3 regions of the Aliikangiella aequoris genome follow, and region 2 is predicted to be linked to each of the others. Evidence: predicted binding sites of a transcription regulator. Region 2 holds the regulator's gene; each other region holds the start of a gene.

Region 1 (5,819 bases), 660 kb from region 2:
TAACTTTTCCATTCGATGGTCACAAGCATTACATTTATATTCATATATTGGCATGATTTTTTAACCCGATTAAAAACTAAACAAATTATGAGCGACAATATAAGGACTTTTACAAAAATTTAAAGCGTTATTTAGAAATTTGTTGGTTTTTTTTATTATAAAGTTAGTTTTTACATATAAGTAGCCTCGCATGGCTGCTAAAATAGCGTCGCAAAAGCCACTGAGCAACTGCTTTAGGCCTTGAAAAATAGCGCAAAGTCAGCGAAATATAGCAATTTTTCGTTTCTAACAAGACAAAAGAGAATAATTGAATGAGAACCACCCAGTATTTATTAGCGACTCTTCGAGAAGAGCCTAGCGACGCCGAGTTAATCAGCCATAAACTGATGCTCCGTGCCGGCCTTATCCGTAAACAAGCGTCAGGACTTTACACTTGGCTTCCGACCGGACTGAAGGTATTGCGCAAAGTAGAGCAAATAGTCCGTGAAGAAATGGACGCGATAGGCGCAGCTGAGCTATTAATGCCAATGGTGCAATCAGCTGAACTATGGGAAGAGTCTGGCCGTTGGGGTGATTTTGGACCAGAGCTACTGCGCATAAAAGATCGCCACGACAGAGACTTTTGTTTAGGGCCTACTCACGAAGAAGTTATTACCGCCATGATCCGCGACGAAATTCGCAGTTACAAACAGTGCCCTGCCGTGTTTTATCAAATACAAAGTAAGTTTAGAGACGAAGTTAGACCCAGATTTGGGGTGATGCGTGCACGAGAATTCTTAATGAAAGACGCATACTCGTTTCACACCAGTGAAGCCTCTTTAGCCGAAACCTATGAAATGATGTACGAGGCCTACAGTAAAATTTTTAAACGCCTAGGACTCGAGTTTCGTGCCGTTATTGCCGACACTGGCTCTATCGGCGGTAGCACTTCTCACGAGTTTCACGTACTCGCAGATTCTGGGGAAGATGCCATCGCCTTTAGCAGTGACAGCGATTATGCTGCTAATGTAGAAAAAGCAGAGTCACTCGCGCCGGTTAGCCCGGCTCAAACAGGAGACGCTAGCTTGCAAGAGATAGCTACTCCAAACTGCAAAACGATAGCTCAAGTCGCTGAATTTTTAGAGCAACCACCTCAACAAATTATTAAAACCTTAATTGTTAAGGGCGCTACTGAAGAACACCCTTTAGTCGCTATTTGTTTACGTGGTGATCACAGCTTAAATGAATTAAAAGTTGAAAAACATGCATTGGTATTGTCACCATTAACGCTGGCGGACGAAACGACAATACAAAATCAAGTCGGCTGTAACCCTGGCTATGTAGGGCCAGTAAAGCTAGCAATGCCAGTTATTGCAGACCGAGACGCAGCAATATTAACCGACTTTATTTGTGGTGCTAACCAAAACGAGCAGCATTTAAGTGGCGTAAACTGGAACCGAGACGCACAAATTCACGAAGTATTTGATTGTCGTAATATTGTTGAGGGCGACTCTAGCCCCGATGGCAAAGGTAAACTTACCATTAAGCGAGGCATAGAAGTTGGGCATATTTTTCAGCTAGGTACAAAGTATAGCGAAGCAATGAAAGCAAATGTACTAGGTGAAAACGGCAAGTCTGTAACGCTTACTATGGGCTGTTACGGAATTGGCGTTTCAAGAATTGTAGCCGCAGCAATCGAGCAAAACCATGATGAATACGGGATAGTTTGGCCGGAAAATATCGCGCCGTTTCAGGTTGCAATTGTCCCCATGAACATGAAGCGATCTCACCGAGTTGCTGAGCACGCCGAAAAATTATATGCGCAGCTTAAAGATGCCGGTATTGAAGTAATTTTAGATGATAGAAAAGAGCGTCCTGGCGTCATGTTTGCCGACATAGAACTGATAGGGGTGCCTCACCGAATCGTCATTAGTGAGCGTGGCATTGATGCCGGTCAGTTTGAATATAAACACCGCAAAGAAAATGACAAAGTTGATGTTAATATTGATGACGTATTCACTTTTATTCAGAAAAAAATAGCCTAAAATTAAAGTGGTGAGGTTAGCCTCACCACTTTGAGGCTTGATTAACTGAGAAATGATGAAACTTCACTACCTGCAACAACTGGTGCGACACTTATCTGTACGACATTTATTTGTACGACACTTATTTGTACGACACAAATCACGCGGCAGCAAACTATTGCCGCTGTGCTGTTTTAGCATGCTTTATTTAAGCCTATTGAATTGTTCATTCGTATCCGCGGCGACTCAAGAAAAACCCAGCGGAGAATTTCGTCAGAAATTAGCCTTAGCAATAAAAAACGCACCCGACTCTTTTAAAGACAAGTTTGATGCTGAAGTTTGGTTAGTTGAGCAGTCCGCTCGACTCGCAAAAGCAGCTCCGCATATTCCAGAAGATGAAAGATTAAAAATTTTGCGTTTAGTCCATCAAGAAGCGACCTACTTTAACTTAAACCCCATGATGGTATTAGCTTTAATTCAAGTAGAAAGTGCTTTTGACCAATACGCCATTTCAAGAGCTGGCGCTAGGGGGTTAATGCAAGTTATGCCATTCTGGAAAGCAGAGCTAGGCACCGAACAAGATAGCCTTTTTGATATTCATACTAACCTACGTTATGGCTGCGCCATTCTAAGCCTATATTTGGAAAAAGAAAACAACAACGCAACTCAAGCATTAGCGCGCTATAATGGTAGTAGAGGAAAAGTTTGGTATCCAATGCGCGTGTATAAAGCAATGCGCAAAACTTGGCGTCCTTAAACTCACCAGGTTAATCCTCCTCGCTAAAAACGAATATAACAGGCAGTATAGTTTTTGGAAAAACAAATCGATGGATGAATTTTGTTATAACTCAACCCAAAAAATTGGTTTAGTCTTAACTGGCGGAGGTGCTCGCGCAGCATATCAAGTTGGGGCGCTTAAAGCCATTGCCGACCTGGTCTATCGACAAGAATGTGGCAATCCTTTTCCTATAATTACCGGCACTTCAGCCGGCGCTATAAACGCCACCGCAATTGCAGCGGGCTCACTTGACCCAACCAAAGCGGTCGATGATTTGTATAATGTTTGGAAAAACTTTTCAGTAGAGCAAGTTTTTCGGGCAGATTTTTCTGGGCTGATGAAAAATACTGGTCGCTGGGTAAGATCAATTTTTTCCAACCAATACCATAAAAATAATCAGCTCGGGTTACTTGATAATACCCCTTTAAAAGAACTTCTTTCACGGGTCATACAATTTCAAGATATTCAAAATGCAATACAACAAGGGCAGCTCAGCGCACTCTCAGTGACAGCTTCTGGTTACTCTACTGGTCAGTCTATTAGTTTTTTCCAAGGCGAAGATACACTTAAAAGTTGGCGTCGCTACCGTCGCTGCGGTACTCGTACAACAATTAACCTTGACCACTTACTCGCGTCATCTGCGATTCCGTTATTATTTCCTGCAATAAAAATTAATCGGGAATTCTTTGGTGATGGCTCAGTACGGTTTCTAGCGCCTCTCAGTCCAGCGATCCACTTAGGCGCCGACAAAATTTTAGTTTTAGGTGTCGATCCGGTTCGCACCCCTAATAACAATCGGCCCACCAATGTTCACTATCCGTCAGTCGCCGATATTGCCGGTCATGTGCTAGATAGTGTATTTATTGATAGTTTGGACAGTGACATAGAGCGCATTTCACGCGTTAACAAAACCATTAAGTTAATTCCAGAAGCGGTAAGAAATTTACAAAGTAATTTACGTCCAATCGAAACGCTTACAATTTCACCCAGCATGGACTTAAGTCTTTTAGCTAACAAACATTTTCACCGCCTCCCACGCATGCTACGCTTTTTCTTTAAACGTATAGGGATTGGCTCAGGCGAAGGCTCTACCGTATTAAGCTATTTACTTTTTGATCAAGCTTATACCACCGAGCTTTTAGAGTTAGGTTACGCCGACACTATGAAACAACGCGCAGAAGTTGAATCTTTCTTTGGTCAATTATCCAGCGAAAGCGCTCCCAGTCTATCACAATAATTTTAAGTCCCATCTCAGTTAGCGAGAGCTAATTGAACTTTATGACAGCTTATAACTTTTAGTTGTCATAATTCCAATTAATGTAATAAAACTGTCATTTTAGTTCAGCAAAATAGCGTTGGTTAGCGTCTCACTCACTTTAGTGTTTCGCTGCTATTTTGATGACGAAGCGATGACTACTAATTATTTTAATTCTCGCCTAATTAAACAATCACAAGTATGACAGCAAGGCTTACCTTAAGAGAACTTATGATAAAGACTATAATCAATTCTATTCGCAGTAGCCTATTTAAATTTATTTTTAGTTTGCTATTAGTCAGTTTAAATTTTGGATCAACTATAGCAAGCTCAGCAGACCAAAAAATTAAAGCTGAAACTTTAAAGCTAGTTGGTTCAAATACTATTGGTGAGTCTTTCGCCCCGCTTCTTGCCGAGTCATTTTTAAAAAATAAAGGCGCTATTTTGGTAAGAACCGAAACCCTCGAAAACCCAGTTGAAAAGAATATTAGCGGCTTCATTCAACAAACAAATACCCAAATCAACATACAGATTAGAGCGCATGGTTCAACTACTGGATTTAACGTGCTGCTAGCTAATCAAACTGATATTGCAATGAGTTCGCGCCCAGTAAAAACAACAGAAGTTGAAGCCCTTAAAAAGGCGAATCAAAACTTAACTGAAGAACCAATAGCGCTCGACGCGCTAGCAATTATTACTCACCCAGACAACCCGATCAGCCAATTGACGATAACACAAATAGGTGAAATATTTTCAGGAAATATTAGCAACTGGAAGCAGCTAGGTGGTCCAGACATGCCTATAACTATTTATGCAAGAGACAATAACTCTGGAACATGGGACACCTTTAAAAATATCGTGTTAAAACCTTTTAATTTAAACCTTAATACCGCAGCAAAGCGCTTTGAGTCGAGCCAGCAGTTAGTTTCAATGCTATCCCAAGACAACTCAGCCATCGGTTTTGTCGGTGTAAGCTATATCGCCCAGGCAAAAGTTATTGCCGTAGCAGCGACTCAGCAGTCGCAAGCAAGTACCCCCTCTGTATTCACCATTGGAACCCAAGCCTACCCGCTTTCGAGAAAGCTATTTTTATATGCAAACGAAGAAACGAAAAGTCAGTTAGCCAAAGAGTTTTTATCATTTTGTAGTACTCATAAAGGCCAACAACAAGCGCCGCTAGTTGATCTTATTTCCTATTATCCTACCTATAGTCGACCGCAAGCACTGACTAAAGCAACACCATTGCGCTACCGAAATCTAGCCTCATTAGCTACGCGGTTAACGGTCAGCTTTGCTGCGCATACTCATGCGTTAGACCCTACAAAGGAAGCCAGAGATATAGAGCGGCTCAGTAATTTTTCGCAACAATCACCAGGCAGAAAGTTTGTGTTAGTTGCCACGCAGCCTTCTTCTCGCCTTAAGTCACTTAAAGAGCAATTAACCAATGCAAAAATAGGAATTCTAGATACCTTACAATTCGACCTAGCCGACTTGCAAAAACAACATATTGAAGTATGGGTATTATGATCTGTTTTGAACAAATGATAAGTTTCGGACACCTCATTTTAAGCCATGATAAGTTTCGGACACCTCATTTTAAGCCATGATAAATTTCGGACACCTCATTTTAAGCCATTATCCTACACCACTTAAGGCTAATCTCTCAGTTCAAATTAAGAAATTGTAAATTGGAACTCATTTCAATTTAGGCTAATGTAATGCCAATTGAGTTTATTCAAGGATCGAACATGCCGACCCCAAGAAGAGATATTGTCGACAGTGA
Region 2 (5,819 bases):
ACATTTCGAATTCGCTTTTTTTCATACGACGCGACGCATTAGACATATCTGGAGTATCGACGCCAACGCCAGAACAAAATAACTTCATTCCGCCACCGGTACCGGTCGACTCAATTTTAGGCGTTTTAAAGTCAGTCGTTTTACCAAATCTTTCGGCAACAACCGTTGAGAATGGATACACCGTTGAAGAGCCTACTACACTAATAGTATCTCGACCCGCAGCAAGCGCACTTCCAGATATCGCTAACAAAGTTACAGCAAGAGTTAAGTTTTTCATATAATTCCCCGTCTTTTATAAGATTGTTTTAACATACGCCGCTCATGGTATGTAGGAAGTATGACAAGTATATGAACGCAATATGACAGACATATTACACACAACAAACGAATGATGAAAAACTACCGAAAGTAGCCCCAGAACTAGCCATTTTAGTAGCCCCTAAAACAAAAAGGCGCTTGTCCTAAAACAAGCGCCATGACTAAAACAGGGGATCTATAGTGAGAGTTAACGAGCTCTATTTAAAAGTCGCTGCGCCTGTTTTAATGAAATAATATGAGCAATTATCGGGTTGATATAGCCTTTTTTCCTTAAATCTAAATATTGCTCATCGTTTAACTCATTTAACTTCTGCTCATTCACAACATAGATTCCGTTGACACTTCGTTTTTGCTCAGCAACTTCAAAGCTTAAAGTTTGCTCGTCTAACAACTCCAGCTTCACAACAGTGTCAATAAAGTCACGCGTGGTTATTGCACACTTGTAATAATTCTCTAGCGCTTGTCTTCGAGTGGCTAATTGCTCACTTTCAGAGCCATCTTCGTTGAAAATAGCCTCACCTTCGTCACTAATCGCATTGCTTGCCATATCTATTGTCATGCTATATTTCTGTTTATCTTCTGGGTGTGGCACCAACGAAAGTGGGTAATGGGTTAAGCCAGCGGGGATAAATGGGCTGTCCCACTGTCCGTCTTTAACCAGTAAGTTTTCTTTCTCTTGAAGCCCAAACAAAGTGACTAAAAGAAACTGGCCTGTATCTCCATTTTTCACAAAAACTACGGGTAACTCAGAAGCAGCACTCATCACTTCATGCACAATAACAGGCGCCATATGTTGCTCTTTTATATGCTCAAAGCTTTTATTTAATACCAACTTAACATTGGCATGTTCTTTACTACTTAACGGGACAACGTTTGACTGCATGTTTCTCTCCAAAATCATTTCACACTATGTGAATTAGTTTAAAACGCTTATTGATTTTATAGACACTATTTTAAGTTAGTTATTATCTATTAGTTACCAATAAGCTAATCAATTTTTATACAATATCGATGTCTAGCGAAAGCTTTATCACTTTACTAGTGGTTTATCAGGGCTTTTTAGGTAATATTTAGCCGATATAGTGAGGCTAACGGAGGTCAAACACTCAATATTGCAGTGTGTTCAGCCTAACACTTGTTAAACAAGTTGAAAATAGTAATATCCACAAAATGAAGTTTAATTTAAATACCAGTTAACTTTTTATTTCACTTAGCTACTCATAGCCTCTAACAGCGTCATAACTAACTTTCCGTCAGTATTAATCGGCTTTTAGGAAAACGGGCACTAAAAGTAGAGCCTTCGCCCAACTCACTTTCAACATGTAAATAGCCGCCATGGTTCTCTAAAATGTGCTTCACAATAGAAAGCCCCAAGCCCGTTCCGCCAACTTGGCGTGAGCGAGTCGCATTAACCCGATAAAAGCGTTCAGTCAACCGCGACAAGTGCTCAGGCGCAACCCCTTCACCATGATCTATTACTGCAAGTGTGAGCTCTTGTTCATTACTTAAACCCCACACAACTTTAATGCTCGAGCCTTCTGGTGAGTATTTAACGGCATTACTAATCAAGTTTTGAAACAAGCTATAAAGCTCAACCTCTACGCCTTTAATATACAGTTTTTCATCAACTTCTGTTGCTATTTCGCAACTCCCCAAAGCTGAGGTTTTCTTTAGATCGCTAACTAGCTTCAAAATAAGATTTGGCATATCAACCACTTCACCAGAGTTGGCGTCATACCCCTTCTCTTCAAGTTTAGACAAAGTTAATAAATCATCTAAAATACGGGTCATTCGGGTCGCTTGGCTGCTTGCATTAACAATTTGAGTGCGCGTTGACTTGCTTAGCTCAGGTTCAGACTCTAGTAACTCGAGATAACCAGAAATAACGGTTAATGGCGTTCGTAATTCATGTGAAGCATTGGCGATAAAAGCTTTGCGCATTTTTTGCACAGCTAACCTCTGGCTAATATCTCGCGCAGTAACGAGTTTTCTATTTTCGCCAAAATCAACACAGGTAATGGAAAGTGACTTGCCTCGCTCAATTGGTGATGTCATATCAATTTGAGACACAGTTTGTTGCGATTCGATCAATTGATGTAATAGGGGATCTCGAATTAAGTTATCAATCCTTTGCCCAAGATCAGTGGATTTATGAATTCCCAATAAGTCATAGGCCGCCTGATTGGTCAGCTCAATTTCTCGGTGTTGGTTAATGACTACAGTCGCATCAGGTAGCGCAGCAATAGTCGCTTCAAACCGGCGAGCCATTTGGCTTAAACGCTTTTTACGTTCTTTGTTTTTTCGCTGAGCATGCACAATATTTTGTACAATAAGCTGCCAAATACCGCTCGAATCCAACGCTAAACTATGTTTAGCTCCTATCCGAATCCACCTTTCAAGCGCTCTTATTTGGATTAACATCCAGCAAATATAAATAATACAAGGTAACAGAATAGCCACAACCCACCAGCCAGAAACAATTCCAAATAAGATTGCGGCGGCGGCTAAAACTAAAATGCGGGAAATCTCGACTGTCCAAGCATTGTTCATGCGGTTTGATTCTCGCTTAGTATATTAACGGTTAGATTTATAAAGCTAACTTAAACTCGCTATTCAGCCTTTTTCTGGGAGAACATATAGCCCATGCCACGTACGGTTTTAATTAATCCATCCTTAGCAAAGGGTTTGAGTATTTTTCTCAACCTTAAAACATGTACATCGACAGTGCGCTCTTCAATGTATACCGCTTGTCCCCATACAAAGTCTAGCAACTGAGCGCGCGAGTATACTCGATTCTTGTGTTCGACAAAAAATTTAAGTAACGAAAATTCAGTTTGACCAATGTGAACATCACTTCCATCAATACTCAACTGGTTAGTCGCTAAATTTAACTCTAGGCCTTCTGCGGCTAATACGTCGTCTTCATTAGCCTGCGAAGTTCGACGCAATAACGCTTTTATTCTTGCCAACAGCTCCTTCATCCCTACTGGCTTGGTCAAGTAGTCATCGGCACCACAGTCTAATCCGCGCACTTTATCATTCTCTTCAACGCGTGCGGTTAACATGATTACCGGAAGTTCTTTCAGTACTGAGTCTTTGCGTAAGCGCTTAATGAATTCGACCCCATCTTCACCCGGCATCATCCAATCAACAATAATTAAGTCTGGCCTTTGGCGAGCTAGAACGTCTCTACCGGCAACGGCATTAGAAGCTTCCAATACCTTATAGTTTTCACGCTCCAAAGCAAATCGCAGCATTTCTCTTATCGGTTGTTCGTCTTCTACTAGTAATATCTGTTTCGCCATAACGGGCACCTTATACTGCACTTTTTTATTACAAATGCTTTGTTTCTAATATGACATAAAAAATACGCTACATCTTGTCATCTAAAATATAAAGCAAATCAAACTTTGAATATTCGCTATTTTTACCATGAAAAATGACAGCATTATGACAAGTTTAGCGCTTACCCGCGGAAAATCTGCAGTGACCAGCTTTCCTTAACATCACACACTCTACAATCTACTTAACTTTCAGGCTGAAAAATAAATCCAATCAAATATCATAATAAGATTTTGCGATGCCGTTTTTAACTAATAACCGCTTATTTAACTCATTATTTAACTCGTCCAAAGTCAACCACATTAGACCTTAAACCGAATATTAAACGGCGATTTTATTTGTTTGCGTGTCACAAAAATGTGTTAAATAAGTATAAAAAGGCCGACTAGGTCACATTCCAACACTATCCCGCGTTAAGTAATCTGAATTCAACCGATAAACCCTGTGCGCTTCTTAATTTAGGCTTTATTTGGTGAACACTATGACAAAACTTGCTTCTTTAATTCAAACTAATACTGCTTTAGCTGTTTTTTTTGCGGCGTTATTATTGTTAATAAGTGGTTGCGGTGGCGGCGGAACCACTGACGATTCAAGTGATAACACACCACCACCTGCTGGAAATAATGCGCCCTTTATTACGATTATCCCGCCAACAACTAATACCGCTTTCACAACCGAAAGTAACGTCACTTTTGCGGCTACAGCGAGCGATGCAGAAGACGGAGATTTAAGTCATAACATTCAGTGGGAGTCCAATCTAGACGGCGCCTTAGCCACCGGAGCAGAGTTTTCTACTAGCTTAAGTGAAGGAACTCACACTATTAGCGCTAGCGTAGCTGACTCTGCTGGCCTAACGACAACTTCAAGTGTTTCTGTTGTAATTGAGGCAGCTCAACCCAGTAACCAAGCGCCGCAATTAGCTATTATAAGTCCTGAAAACGATTCAAGCAGCTATGCCAATCATGTCGTTTTGTTAAGCGCTAACGCCTTTGATGAAGAAGACGGAAACTTAAATGATAATATCAATTGGGTTTCTAGTATTGATGGTAATTTAGGTGACGGTGCAGAGCTTAGCGTACAACTTTCGGTTGGCTCACATACATTAACCGCCACAGTGACAGACTCTGGAGAATTGAGCAGTAACGCAAGCGTTAATGTGGTTGTAAATCAAGAACCAAATGAAGCGCCTAGGGTAGAAATTACCCAACCTGGAACTCATAGTGAGTTGACTGAAAACGACAGCATAAACTTTATCGCAACAGCGCAAGACGCCGAAGATGGTAACCTCGCGAGCGAGCTAGTTTGGTCTTCGGACTTAGATGGCGATTTAGGCCAAGGTGGTGATATAACAACTCAGCTAAGCGTTGGCGAGCATATTATTACCGCAACGGTAAGCGACTCAAATGGTCAACAACACTCAGATTCAATTAGCCTAACTATCACTCAAGCAGCCCAAATGGCGACTATTTCTTGGAATGCTCCAACTCACAATACAGACAATAGCCAACTAGAAGACTTAACTGGATTTAAAATATACTACGGTACTTCAACTGAAAACCTTAACTTAAGTGTTACGATAGATGACCCCTCGGCCAGCGCGTGGGTAATCGAAAATTTAGCACCTAACACCACTTATTACTTTTCTGTAACCGCAATTAACAGCGCAGGGTACGAAAGTGACTACTCAAATATGGCAAGTAAAGACACCTAATATTTAATCTCAAAAACTATCAAGCCAGATATTTGCAACTCGATTGAGGAAAAAATATCTGGCTACACACTCACCTCATTAGCGCCAAAGCCTATCTGCAAAAACCACAAAAAATGACTAAAACCGACCTAGTACTGGTTTTTTTAAAATAACTGAGTATTATCTAACTCACTGGCGAGCCGCCTATTACGACTAAAAACGAGAACCTGGTCACGCTTTTTTGATCTAAAGGTTAAGTTTTTACTCAATAACCGATAAAACTATCACTTGATTTAATTCAAGCACAAATTTTGCTGTTGCTTAACTGGATACTCTGTAAATGTCGTTGCGAAAAAATAACTCCTTTCTACAAAATATTGGCTTTTATTGCTTATTATTGCCGTATTTGATCACCATTACTGCTTGCGGTGGCGGTAGCGAAGGCGATCCAGAAACGACCAACCAAGAT
Region 3 (5,819 bases), 1.6 Mb from region 2:
CAATGTTAGTACCTCTAGCGTTGCTAATTGTTACTTGGATGGTTTCATTTGCCTGCGCACCAACTTGTAGCTGAGTCGATCCAAAAGTTCCGTCTAGTAGATTACGACCACCAAAAGAGGTTGTTTCCGCTATTCGGTTTAGCTCCTGTTGTAGCTGACTTACTTCTTGTTGTAACGCTGAGCGTTCAGAAGCACTGTTACTACCATTTGCCGATTGGATAGACAAATCACGAATACGTTGCAAGATATTAGTAGACTCTTGTAATGCACCCTCTGCAGTTTGCGCTAAAGAAATACCGTCATTCGCGTTTCTCACTGCTACACCCAAACCGTTGATTTGAGAAGTTAAGCTGTTTGAAATTTGAAGTCCGGCTGCGTCATCTTTTGCACTGTTAATTCTTAAACCAGTAGAAAGACGTTGAAAAGTGGTACCTAGTGCTTCGTTTGTTCTGCCTAAAGTGCGTTGTGCAGCGATAGACGACACGTTCGTTTGTATTACATTACCCATGATAAATCTCCTAAACCTTTGATATTTATGACAATTAAAATCACAAAATTACAAAGTGCTTAAAAAGTAAGATGGCAAATACCATCCGCGAAAAATGCTAAACCATTGTCTGAGAAACAAAATTGTTAGCTAGGATTGAGGTTTTCTAGAAATGAAATCTGAGAAAAATCATCGCCTGAGAAACAACAATCTATTGTGATTGCAAATCGCTGAGAACAATTTGCGTTCAAAAGAAGTATCGGCCCTGAAAATGGCGACTTTACAAAAACGTGAAAATAATTTGAATAAATTTAATGAGGATTTCGTAACTAACTGAATTGTAAGTGAAAACCCGAGCAAAATAAATTGCTCGGGCAATGCACCTAAGGTTGTCGTACGGTAGGGGCTTTTCGGGCTTGCATTATTCTAACCTTGTAGCAGGGTTAATACAGACTGACTTGAAGCATTCGCCTGTGTTAATACCGATAGTCCGGCCTGTTGGAGTACTTGGTTCTTAGATAAGTTTGAAGTTTCAACCGCATAATCAGTGTCTCTAATACGTGATCTCGCCGCAGCAACGTTCTCAATGATGCTTTGTAGGTTAGAGATTGTAGAAGATAGTCTGTTTTGCACCGCACCTAAATCTGCACGATTACGGTCAATTTGCTTGATGGAAGCGTCTACTACCGAAATTGCCGACTGCGCACCAGTATTAGTAGATATATCTAAGTCACTGACTCGGTCGCCTGCGGTAACATTGCCAGCTACTGAAGTTGTTCCGATAATACCGCCAGATCCAGCTGCTGTAGAGCCGATTAATGAAAAGGTGGAGTTAGTATCGCTAGTTGTAAATGCAATATCACCAGTGACTACCGTGCCTTCAGAAACCGCGTCCAATACCACTGGGGTTCCACCTGGCGTACCTGCAGCGTTTACATAGTCAACGGTCATGGTTTCGTCAGTGTCAGTTGCTGTAATCGCCGTTAACTGAACCGAAATATCGGCACCGCTTTGGTCGGTGATTTCAACATAGTTATTAGTCGTGTCTATAGTAACTTCTAAGCCACTTAACGCGCCCAACTGCTGAATACCAGAACCAAGTGAAGTTAATAACTCGTCTTGAGTAGTTCCGGTAACAACGAGTGAAGTTTCTCCATTGATACTTACACTGTATGACTCGTCGCCATCTAATGTACCGCCAAAGCTTAATCGCGCCGTGGTTTTAGCATCAGCAGTAACGCTAGGCACTTCAGAGTTGATTTTATCGGCAATTTGCTGAGCCGAGTCTCCAGCAGCCACAGAAACCGCAGAAGACGCGCTGTTAACGCCAAAAGTTAATGTGTCAGCTACAACGCTGCTAGTAGGGGTTGTTGAAACAGCACTTACTCGGTTGCTTGCAAATCCGGTAAAGGCAAGATTATTAATGCCTAAATCGTCGGCACGTGCTGAGTTAACCGAAATGTTAATTGTTTCAAAGGATTGCGCACCGACTTGAAACTGCGCGCCGGTTAATGTCCCAGTTAAAATATTGCGACTTCCAAAGCGAGTTGTATTGGCAATTCTGTCAACCTCTTGAACAAGTTGTTGAACTTCTGCATTAAGTGCAGCGCGTTCAGAAGGTCCGTTACTTCCATTCGCACTTTGAATCGCTAAGTCACGAATACGTTGCAGTATGTTGGTGGTTTCCTGCATCGCGCCTTCAGCTACCTGAGCTAAGGATATACCATCGTTGGCGTTCCTTGAGGCTACAGTTAAGCCATTGACTTGTGAAGTAAGGCCATTAGAAATTTGTAAGCCCGCGGCATCATCTTTGGCGCTATTAATGCGTAATCCAGAAGATAAACGTTGGAAAGTTTGCGAAAGGCTGCCATTGACATTAGTTAAGCTGCGCTGCGCATTTAGAGAAGAAACATTGGTTGCTAATACGTTTCCCATTTTATTGACTCCTAATCTATCGCTTTAAACAACAGGCGGTCAGAGGGCTTGTTGTTAGGTAAAGCTTTAAAAAATTAATAACAAAGTTTGGGAAAGAAACACTGAGAATATTCTTTCGATGTAATATCACCATCTGAGAACTGGGATGAGCTTTAATAAAAAACACTGAGAATGCTACAACTTTTATTAAAGTGAGAGGAATTGAGATTTTCCGCTCACAAGTTGTATCGGCGTCAAAAAATCCGACTTTAAAAAAAAAGTGAATTTTTTTAATTTTTTTATTTTAAGCCTTTTTAAAAAGCTGGCACGCTGATTGCTTTATGGGAAAGTAGCAAATGTTTTTGTGAATGAAGAAAATCATTACCCATGATAAATCTCCAGAAACTAACATGAGCTATCGCTCGCAAGAGCAACGCTAGACTTAATGTTGTAAGTTGCTGAGAACAGCTTAAAACAAAGGGTTTAGCTCGAAGATTGAAAGCTTTTGATTGCTGAGAACAGTCATAATGCATTTATCTTCTGTCGTACGGTAAGGGGTCGAGTTTCGACCCCTTTTCTTTTGCCTAAAATTTCTTCCGGCAAAAAACGTCAAAATAACGTGGCAAAAGCTTGCCCATTTGTAATTTGATAAACGTATTTTATAAAACGATCCCAGATGGCCTTTTAAATAGATAATAGTGGATTCTTATAAACAGCATAAGACTATCTAAGTTGATGAGTGCTTTATCTAGGGCTAATTTTTAGCGCTATTTTTTCGATCTTAAGTTAGGTAATAAAAAGTACTTTTTAGATAACTTAAATCCAATGATTGATTGTTTTATAATCAACTTTTAGTCACTTGGCTAGCCTTTAATAATTTTCTTGTTTATTTAGCGACAAAACTTTGACAAATTCCCATCCTTTGACTAGATATAAAGCTATATCCTTAATTTTAAAACTATTTTTGCATATTTTTTAAACGGCGATTGATTGTTTTCAGGGAATAATAAATGCTAAAAAATAAGAAACTGCTAATCATTGACGATGATCAAAGTCGTTGTCATGATTTGAAAATGATCCTCGATTTTGTTGGAGAGTCATGCCAAGAGTCAAATAGTGCTCAATGGCAACAAAGTTTTAAAGCTACCGAATCACTAATTGGCGTTTTAGTGGGTCAGCTAGATAACTATCCTAATCTGGCCGATTTTTTAAAGTCGCTTGGTGAGTTAGACAACACAATGCCGGTGATCCTTTTAGATGATATTGCCGCCAGTGGCGATCTTTCGAATGAGCAGTCTCAACAAGTGGTCGGGCGAATTAGCTGGCCGTTAAAGCAAAATGAAGTGTTAGAGTCTATTCATTCTTGTCAATACTGCCGCGACAACCAACACGCATTTTCTTCCGACGAAAAATCTTTAGAGCTATTTCGAAGCATGGTTGGTCAAAGTAATGCAATGCAAGGAATTAGAAGACTTATAGAGCAAGTTGCGTCGAGTGATGCGAATGTTTTAATACTAGGCGAATCTGGGACCGGTAAAGAAGTTGCCGCGCGAAATTTACACTATTTATCTAATCGCGCAGAGAAACCTTTTGTGCCTATTAATTGTGGTGCGATACCGGCGGAATTATTAGAAAGCGAATTATTTGGCCATGAAAAAGGGGCCTTCACCGGAGCATTAACAGCGCGCAAAGGCCGTTTTGAACTGGCCAAAGGCGGTACAATTTTCTTAGATGAAATTGGCGATATGCCACTTCCTATGCAAGTGAAATTATTGCGAGTTTTACAAGAGCGAACCTTTGAAAGAGTGGGCAGTAGTGAGCCTATTACTGCTGATGTACGAATTATTGCGGCAACCCACCGTCAGCTAGAAGAAGAAGTGTCAGAAAACCGCTTTAGAGAAGATCTATTTTATCGCTTAAATGTTTTTCCTATAGAAATGCCAGCACTTCGTGATCGATGTGACGATATTCCAATGTTAGTAAATGAATTGGTCGCTCGTTTAGAAAGCGACAAACGTGGCTCGGTGAGACTAAGCCCTAATGCACTGCAAAGTTTAATGCAGTGCCAATGGCCAGGTAATGTCCGTGAGTTGGCCAACTTGATTGAACGTATGTGTATTCTTTACCCCTATGGTGTGGTTGATGTTAAAGAGTTACCCGCTGAATATCAGTTTGTTGAGGGATTAGAAAGTTACCCAAAACCAGAATTAGCAGAGCGAAGAGAAGCGATAGCACCGCAAGTGGTGACAGATCAACCCTTAATTCCAGTGGCGCAATTACCAGAGCAGGGCGTTAATCTCAAAGAGTTTGTCGCTAAATTAGAAATCTCCTATATAGAACAAGCTTTAATGGAAGAAGATTGGGTTGTAGCGCGTGCTGCGAAACGTTTAGGAATGCGCAGAACTACCTTAGTAGAAAAAATGCGTAAATATGAGCTTCAAAAAGCCAGTTAATTGACGACCATCCGCAATGTTTTATAAAACCGAATTTAACCTATTGAAATAAAAGGAAAATAAAAACAGGCACGACCTTTGCATTATATCAGTTAGAGCGTTTATTTAAGTAAAATTTTTGACACTTAGACTTAAATAAAAATGACCAGATATAATGACCGAGGTTCTAATGTCACAACTAAGCAGCCAAGTAATTTCAGATGATAGTTTCGTTACCCTAAACGAACAAGAAGCATTGTCTACTGCAACAGAAACTTCCTCTAATAAAAATAATTCGGCTCAATCTAGTGAGCAACTCGAGTCTGTGATGGGCGAATTAAATCGTTTGTCGAAATCATTTGTTAATTCCTATCAAACTTTAGAAAACCAAGTAGAAAAACTTAATGGTCAATTGATTAATGAGTCTCAACAAAAAAATACCGCGCTGCAAGAGAAACAACGTTTATTAGAAGAAAAAGCCTCACTGTCTGATCGGCTACAAAACTTATTGGCCATTATGCCTGCAGGCGTCGTTGTGATTGATGCAGAAGGCAGAATTAAAGAATGCAACGCTATGGCCACTGAACTTTTAGGTAGGCCATTAATGGGGCAAAAGTGGGTTTCTATTATTCAGCGCGCGTTTCAACCTCAAGCAGATGACGGACATCAAGTCTCTTTAAAAGATGGCCGAAAAATTCATATTGAAACGCGGGCACTAGATAGCGAGCCAGGACAACTCGTTTTATTGACAGATTTAACTAAAACGCGCGAACTACAGGCTGAACTAAGCCAGCAACAAAAGCTATCGAGCATGGGGAAAATGATTGCTTCGCTTGCTCACCAAATAAGAACGCCATTGTCGGCGGCTATTCTTTATGGTTCACACATCGCCGACGAACAAATTGAAGATGAAACTAAAAAAGAATTTAGTGGCCGCTTGATGGAAAGGCTGCATTTTATTGAGCGACAAATTAATGACATGCTCA

Evidence for each region. The regulator PhoB, encoded in region 2, activates phosphate uptake and scavenging genes when phosphate is short. The targets are predictions, from matches to a motif close to TGTCATANNNNTGTCANA.
Region 1: a site for PhoB is predicted at 4,100-4,117, ahead of ACUR5C_RS04690 (PstS family phosphate ABC transporter substrate-binding protein). Genes of this name have one in related genera too.
Region 3: a site for PhoB is predicted at 3,294-3,311, ahead of ACUR5C_RS11110 (sigma-54 dependent transcriptional regulator). Genes of this name have one in related genera too.

The regions. Positions count from the first base shown of each region.
Region 1 is NZ_CM132298.1:1,063,438-1,069,256, reverse strand. It holds gene ACUR5C_RS04710 (FmdB family zinc ribbon protein) at 1-54, opposite strand, end outside; gene ACUR5C_RS04705 (proline--tRNA ligase) at 312-2,024, shown strand; gene ACUR5C_RS04700 (transglycosylase SLT domain-containing protein) at 2,077-2,760, shown strand; gene ACUR5C_RS04695 (patatin-like phospholipase family protein) at 2,831-4,018, shown strand; gene ACUR5C_RS04690 (PstS family phosphate ABC transporter substrate-binding protein) at 4,268-5,563, shown strand; gene ACUR5C_RS04685 (transposase) at 5,755-5,819, shown strand, end outside.
Region 2 is NZ_CM132298.1:402,219-408,037, reverse strand. It holds gene ACUR5C_RS01835 (PstS family phosphate ABC transporter substrate-binding protein) at 1-277, opposite strand, end outside; gene ACUR5C_RS01830 (SapC family protein) at 506-1,201, opposite strand; gene phoR (phosphate regulon sensor histidine kinase PhoR) at 1,561-2,868, opposite strand; gene phoB (phosphate regulon transcriptional regulator PhoB) at 2,928-3,623, opposite strand; gene ACUR5C_RS01815 (fibronectin type III domain-containing protein) at 4,142-5,371, shown strand; gene ACUR5C_RS01810 (fibronectin type III domain-containing protein) at 5,691-5,819, shown strand, end outside.
Region 3 is NZ_CM132298.1:2,577,143-2,582,961, reverse strand. It holds gene ACUR5C_RS11120 (flagellin N-terminal helical domain-containing protein) at 1-508, opposite strand, end outside; gene ACUR5C_RS11115 (flagellin N-terminal helical domain-containing protein) at 914-2,422, opposite strand; gene ACUR5C_RS11110 (sigma-54 dependent transcriptional regulator) at 3,412-4,854, shown strand; gene ACUR5C_RS11105 (sensor histidine kinase) at 5,024-5,819, shown strand, end outside.